3 regions of the Shewanella sp. 125m-7 genome follow, and region 2 is predicted to be linked to each of the others. Evidence: predicted binding sites of a transcription regulator. Region 2 holds the regulator's gene; each other region holds the start of a gene.

Region 1 (2,270 bases), on a different contig from region 2:
CTGGCAGATGAAACCGATGAACGTAAAAAGATGATTGTGCTAACAGGTGCTGGCTACAGCCTCAAGCTTGAAGCGGTAGCACTCAAACAAACCTTGCTCGAAAAGGTCAATATGAATGCCGAGCAAGTAGAGCAACTTAGGACATTATGTTTATCGTTAACCCAAGAGTTGACTGAAAAGTAATCAATCGATTTTCTAGTTAAAAAGTCGGCACGTTAAATGCTTTGAAGAGGGTTATATTTAATTAATGCCGGCTTTTTGACGATGAATCCACTGAGTAGTATCAGCAATACCATCAACAGTAATGCGCTTGTATCAGACGCTTATGGCGTCAATAGTGGCCAGTCAAATGTTGGCGGTGCAGGGGCGGTTGCTGAGTTAGGGGCAAAAACGCCTCAAGCTGAAACGACTCAGCTGTCAAAAAATGATAATACCTTGGTACTATCAGGCCGGGCTGAGCGAGCACAAAAAATTGAAGCTATGGCCAATGACTTCTTTAAAGGAGGTCAGTTTAGCTCGGCGCAATTACCTTCGCTTATTCAACGTCTATATCAAGATGGCATCCTGTCTGAAGGTCAACTCAATCGATTATCTAATAGCGGCTTCGATATCCCGCCTGCAGAAGCGCAGCCTTTATCTGACTTTATCGATGAGCAGCGCAGTACATTAACCAATAGCGAACAAGATAAAGAGCTTGCCGAGCTGCTGGATAATGCCAAGTGGGTCATGGCAGCGATGGACATATCTCAGTCCCCGGTGGTGGCTCAAAAAGCGAATCAAGTCTCTAGTCAAATTACCGAGTTGCTGCAATCTGAAAGAGCGCTAACTGAAGCACAGCAAAACCAGTATCAAGGACTTAAATCATTAATGCAGTTAGCGTCAATGACGGGCGAGCATCAACAAGAAAATGGTCAACTTAATAGTTATCTTGCTTTAGCTAAAAAGCATTAAGAGTGATTCTCTTTTGTAGTTGAATTTGTTCACTTGAAAAGCCTCAATTTTTGGTCAAAATTGACTGCGATAAACTCGCCTTCTAGTGCTTATCACTGCGCCTTTATTAACGAAGCCAATAAGTTGCCTTTATTCCAATTAGACAAGATTATTCATCGATAATTTTTATCCACAATTTATACCTCAATTATCCTGCTTCTAGCCCTCTTCTACGCCTCCGTCAAGGGCATAATTTGAGATCAGTGGCTTTGTAGACAGAACTGTTTTCTTATTGTCTTCCTCCTTTAAAAGTATGATCTGGATCAATGTGCTTGTTCTTATTTTATAGCTTAATGCGCCACATATTGTGATGTATTGAAAAAGTGCCACTATATATAGTGTTACTTAGTTGAGCGAGCTGAAGAGGATTTATACAATGCCAGTGGTTATTAAACGGGATGGTTACCGTACGCCTTTTGACGAAACAAGGATTAAAGACGCCGTGATAGCAGCTGCTAACTCGGCAGGTATTGAGTGCGCTGAATACGCACAACAGATTGCGGAAAATGTGAGAGAAAGTGTTTCGCAGTTAGCAGAAGTTAATATCCATGATCTGCAAGACACCGTTGAAAACTTGCTCATGGAAGGGCCGTATAAATCTTTGGCGCGAGTGTACATCGAATACCGTCACGATAGAGACATTAATCGTGAAGTTAGCAGCCGTTTGAACAAAGAGATCCGTGGTTTGGTTGAGCAAAGCAATGCGGCTTTGTTGAATGAAAACGCCAATAAAGACTCTAAAGTGATCCCAACTCAGCGCGACTTGCTTGCGGGTATTGTGGCTAAGCATTATGCCAAATGCCACATTTTACCTAAAGACGTCGTCGCGGCACATGAATCTGGTGAGATCCATTATCATGATTTAGATTATGCGCCATTCTTCCCGATGTTTAACTGTATGCTTATTGATTTGAGCGGCATGTTAACTCATGGCTTTAAGATGGGTAACGCTGAAATTGAAACACCTAAGTCAATTTCTACTGCGACGGCAGTAACGGCACAAATTATTGCGCAAGTGGCAAGCCACATCTATGGCGGTACAACGATTAACCGTATCGATGAAGTATTGGCACCCTTTGTCGCTAAGAGTTACGACAAGCACTACCAAGTTGCACTTAATTGGGGCATTACTGACGCAAAAGCGTTTGCAACAGCGCAAACTGAAAAAGAGTGTCACGATGCATTCCAGTCACTCGAGTATGAAGTGAACACACTACATACTGCCAATGGGCAAACCCCATTTGTGACTTTCGGTTTTGGTTTAGGCACTTCTTGGGAAT
Region 2 (2,270 bases):
TTGCTGCTGGCATCTATCCAAACCCACTACCACATGCACATGTTGTATCAACGACAACGCATAAGACGCTTGCAGGCCCACGTGGCGGCTTGATTCTATCTGCAATCAACGATGAAGTTCTCTATAAGAAGCTAAACTCTGCGGTATTCCCTGGCGGACAGGGTGGTCCTTTAATGCACGTTATCGCGGCTAAAGCGGTAGCATTTAAAGAAGCACTAGACCCAGAATTTACCACTTACCAAGAGCAAGTGGTTGTTAACGCAAAAGTCATGGCGCGTACTTTCATTGAGCGTGGTTATGATGTGGTTTCTGGTGGTACTGATAACCACCTATTCTTGCTTGATTTGATCAGCAAGGACATCACAGGTAAAGATGCTGACGCTGCACTGGGTAATGCTAACATTACCGTGAACAAGAACTCAGTACCAAACGATCCACGTTCACCATTTGTAACCTCTGGTCTGCGTATTGGTTCACCAGCAATTACCCGTCGTGGATTTGGTGAAGAAGAGTCAGTGCTTCTAACTAACTGGATGTGTGACATTCTTGATGACATTTCAGATCTTGCCGTTAGCGAACGCGTAAAGGGCCAGGTTCTGGAATTGTGCGCTAGGTTCCCTGTTTACGGTTAACCTTAAGCGTTAAATCAGGTAGACTCCTATGGCCGCATTTATGCGGCCATTTTTGTTATTATTCGAGCATACTTTTTTGATTCGAGCCCACTTGCTGAGGTTGAGTTAAATCCAGTGAGAGACACGACCTAATTTCTAAACGGAGGCTAAATGCATTGTCCATTTTGCAGCGCAACTGACACAAAAGTGATTGATTCGCGATTAGTCGCTGACGGCCATCAGGTTCGCCGACGTAGAGAGTGTGTTCAATGCCACGAACGTTTTACTACTTTTGAGGGCGCAGAGCTTGTGATGCCCCGCGTAGTGAAACAAGATGGCAGTCGCCAGCCCTTCGATGAAGAAAAGCTGCGCGGTGGTATGTTAAGAGCCGTAGAGAAAAGACCTGTATCTATGGACCAAATTGAGCAGGCATTAACTAAGATTAAATCGACGTTGCGCGCCACAGGCGAGCGTGAAGTAAAATCTGAAATGATAGGTAACTTGATGATGGACCATTTAGTCAACTTAGATAAAGTTGCCTATATTCGTTTCGCTTCTGTTTATCGCGCCTTTGAAGATGTTTCAGAGTTTGGCGATGCAATCGCTAAACTGCAAAAATAACCTGTTGCTCCAAGGGCTAAACTAAACGCTTAGTCCTCCATCAATCGAACAATCGGAATCGCCGCCATTATGTGGTCTATCGAAGACAGTCAAATGATGAGCCTAGCCATTGAATTGGCACAAAAGGGCATGTATACCACCCGTCCAAACCCTAGTGTTGGTAGCGTTATCGTTAAAGATGGCGAAATTGTGGGTGAAGGCTACCATATTCGCGCTGGCGGCCCTCACGCCGAAGTGTATGCCTTAAATATGGCAGGCGATGATGCCAAAGGTGCGACGGCTTATGTCACGCTAGAGCCTTGTAGCCACTATGGTCGTACGCCTCCTTGCGCTAAAGCCTTAATTGAACATGGCGTAACTAGGGTGGTGATTGCCGTGACCGACCCTAATCCTGAAGTGTCTGGCCGTGGCATCGCTATGCTGCGCGAAGCGGGCATTGAGGTCGATGTTGGACTGATGACCGAAGAAGCTAAGCAAGTTAACTTGGGTTTTTTAAAGCGTATGGAAACAGGCTTGCCTTGGGTAACGGTAAAACTTGCTGCGAGTCTTGATGGCAAAACTGCGCTGTCAAATGGCGTGTCGAAGTGGATCACGGGGCCTGAAGCGCGCCGGGATGTACAGCGACTTCGTGCGCGCCACTGCGCCTTAGTCACAGGTGTTGAAACCATTCTTGCTGATGACCCAAGCTTAAATGTGCGCTATGGCGAATTAGGCTCGCTGACCCAAGAATTTGCGCCAGCCGAAATTCATCAACCACTGCGCGTGGTATTAGACAGTCAGGCTCGTCTTGGCGCTGAGCTAAACTTATTTAATACAACAAGCCCAATTCTACTGGTGTCGACAATCGCGTATCCAGAAAGTGTACAGGCAGCGTGGCCGGCTCAGGTTCAAAGTCAGATATTGCCCGCGGTTGACTCGCGTATTGACCTCAATGCGCTATTGAGTTTGCTAGGCCAGAGTTGTAATAGCGTGCTAATTGAAGCAGGCGCGACCCTCGCTGGGGCATTTGTGAACCAAGGGCTTGCTAATGAAATCGTG
Region 3 (2,270 bases), on a different contig from region 2:
CCGGTGTGGAATGCTTCACCGCCGCGAATAGGGCTACCGAGTGCGCGAATACGACCCGCATTGATGCCGATACCAGCACGCTGTGATACATACTTAACGATTGACGATGACGTCGCGTTAATTGAATCTAGGCTATCGCCGCATTCAATCAATACACATGAGCTGAACTGACGTGTAGGCGTACGCACGCCTGCCATGATTGGTGTTGGCAGCGAAATTTTAAATAATGAAGTAGCATCATAAAAGTCTTTAACGTACTTAAGGCGCGTCTCTTTGGGATACTTTGCGAATAGGCAAGCTGCAACCAAGATATACAGGAATTGAGCACTTTCATAAATTTCGTGGCTAACACGGTTTTGTACAAGGTACTTACCCTCAAGCTGCTTTACAGCGGCATAAGAGAAGTTCATGTCACGCCAGTGATCGATATAGCCATCTAGGATATCAATCTCTTCTTGGCTGTAATCTTCAAGGATATGAGCATCGTACTTACCAAGCTCTACTAAGTTGACCACATGGTTGTAAAGTTTTGGCGGCTCGAATTGGCCGAAGGCTTTCTTACGTAAATGGAATACAGCAAGACGCGCAGAAAGAAACTGATAATCAGGTGATTCTGGCGAGATTAAATCCGCTGCTGCTTTAATGATAGTCTCATGAATGGCTTCAGTTGCAATACCGTCGAAAAATTGCAGGTGAGAACGCAGCTCTACTTCTGATACTGAGACATTGTTAAGCCCCTTTGCCGCCCATTCAATAACGCGATGGATTTTGTCGAGATCGATAGTCTCACGTTCGCCACTACGCTTTGTGACTGTCATATTGCTATTCATTAAAGATAGACCTTGATTTTATATTTATGAAAGTGACCCGTTCAGGTACACAGTGCGTTTCCCTGTAAACAAACAGTTTCTAACCGTAAAAACGGTGATTTGCTGTTGTTGACACAAACGACTAAATAGTGCCTGTTATTGTTACTCACACACAATATATGGTGTTTTGATATTCAATAGCTACAAGATAGTGAGGTTATGGTTTTTTTGCAAGTGGGAATTTATGGGACAAGTTGTGGATATCTTGGGGGTAATTGAAGCAGTTAGTAATGGCTAACCCTTAAAGCTTGTTTTGATTTGACTTCCTCATCGAAGGATAATAATTAATCAAATAAAAAGATCGATAAGATCGTCGCTAACTTGAGCGATCTTAACCGATCATTTGAGTACTTTTTTATGACGCTTAGTAACTTGTTTAATCAAGGTTTAAATCAGCATAAAAACTTAAACGACGCTAGACTTTTTGAGAAAAAAATCAGTTAGGCTGTCACCATTTTCAAAAATATAATCTGCTGGCCAAATGCTGGGATCATCATCATGACCAATATAACCCCATGCCGCTAAGCCTGAAATCATATTGGCAGCCTTTGCTGCGACAAGATCACGCTCAGCATCGCCTAGATATAGGATATGTTCCGGTAAAACCTTGAGCTGCTGCGCGGCTAATAACATAGGGGCTACATGAGGCTTTGCATATTGCGTGGTATCACCGCTCACTACCGCTGGCATTTTTGCCGTTAAACCCAGTTTATTTAATAAAGGTCTTGTAAAGCGAGCTGGCTTATTGGTGACAACACCAAAAGGGATAGAAAGGTGGCTAAGTGTATCGAGTAACCTATCTAAGCCTTTAAATAAAGTGCAGTTGTCGCCATTAATCAACTCATAATTGTCGAACAGTGATTGCTGTAATGCAGCAATGCTCATCTCATCAATTGTTGGAAGGGCAGCTCTTATCATTGCGATACTGCCATGTGAAGCGCTCGCTCTTATGGCTTCATATGGCACGTGATTGTGACCATTCGCGACTAAAGCCATATTAAGCGCTGCAATCATCTCAGGTGCGGTATCAGCAAGCGTGCCATCTAAATCGAATAGCACTCCCTTTATATTGAGGGCTTGTGATTTAGTCATTTTTAACAGTTGCTATCATGTAGTTAACTTCAAGGCTTTTGGTATACCTGAAGATGTCAGTGATAGGGTTGTAAGTAATGCCTACAGCATCAGTACAAAACAGCTCGGCATCATCAGCCAAACCAATTAACTCTGATGGTTTGATGAACTTATTATGGTCGTGAGTACCAACGGGGAGCATCTTTAATAGGTATTCTGCGCCGAGAATGGTTTCTACATAGGCGCGGATGTTGCGGTTAATCGTTGAGAAAAACACAAAACCACCGGGTTTAACCATATCGGCGCAGGCACAAATGACTGAACTAGGAT

What was found. The regulator NrdR, encoded in region 2, represses ribonucleotide reductase genes. The targets are predictions, from matches to a motif close to AAACACNANATNTNGTGTTT.
Region 1: a site for NrdR is predicted at 1,315-1,334, ahead of nrdD (anaerobic ribonucleoside-triphosphate reductase). Genes of this name have one in related genera too.
Region 3: a site for NrdR is predicted at 978-997, ahead of nrdA (class 1a ribonucleoside-diphosphate reductase subunit alpha). Genes of this name have one in related genera too.

The regions. Positions count from the first base shown of each region.
Region 1 covers NZ_JBRILQ010000030.1:27,223-29,492, reverse strand. Annotated here, with positions in the region: gene ACVBIL_RS14040 (MarR family winged helix-turn-helix transcriptional regulator) at 1-183, shown strand, start outside; gene ACVBIL_RS14035 (hypothetical protein) at 265-951, shown strand; gene nrdD (anaerobic ribonucleoside-triphosphate reductase) at 1,367-2,270, shown strand, end outside.
Region 2 covers NZ_JBRILQ010000001.1:174,829-177,098, forward strand. Annotated here, with positions in the region: gene glyA (serine hydroxymethyltransferase) at 1-632, shown strand, start outside; gene nrdR (transcriptional regulator NrdR) at 783-1,232, shown strand; gene ribD (bifunctional diaminohydroxyphosphoribosylaminopyrimidine deaminase/5-amino-6-(5-phosphoribosylamino)uracil reductase RibD) at 1,302-2,270, shown strand, end outside.
Region 3 covers NZ_JBRILQ010000019.1:40,837-43,106, forward strand. Annotated here, with positions in the region: gene nrdA (class 1a ribonucleoside-diphosphate reductase subunit alpha) at 1-830, opposite strand, end outside; gene ACVBIL_RS10730 (HAD family hydrolase) at 1,275-1,961, opposite strand; gene ubiG (bifunctional 2-polyprenyl-6-hydroxyphenol methylase/3-demethylubiquinol 3-O-methyltransferase UbiG) at 1,954-2,270, opposite strand, start outside.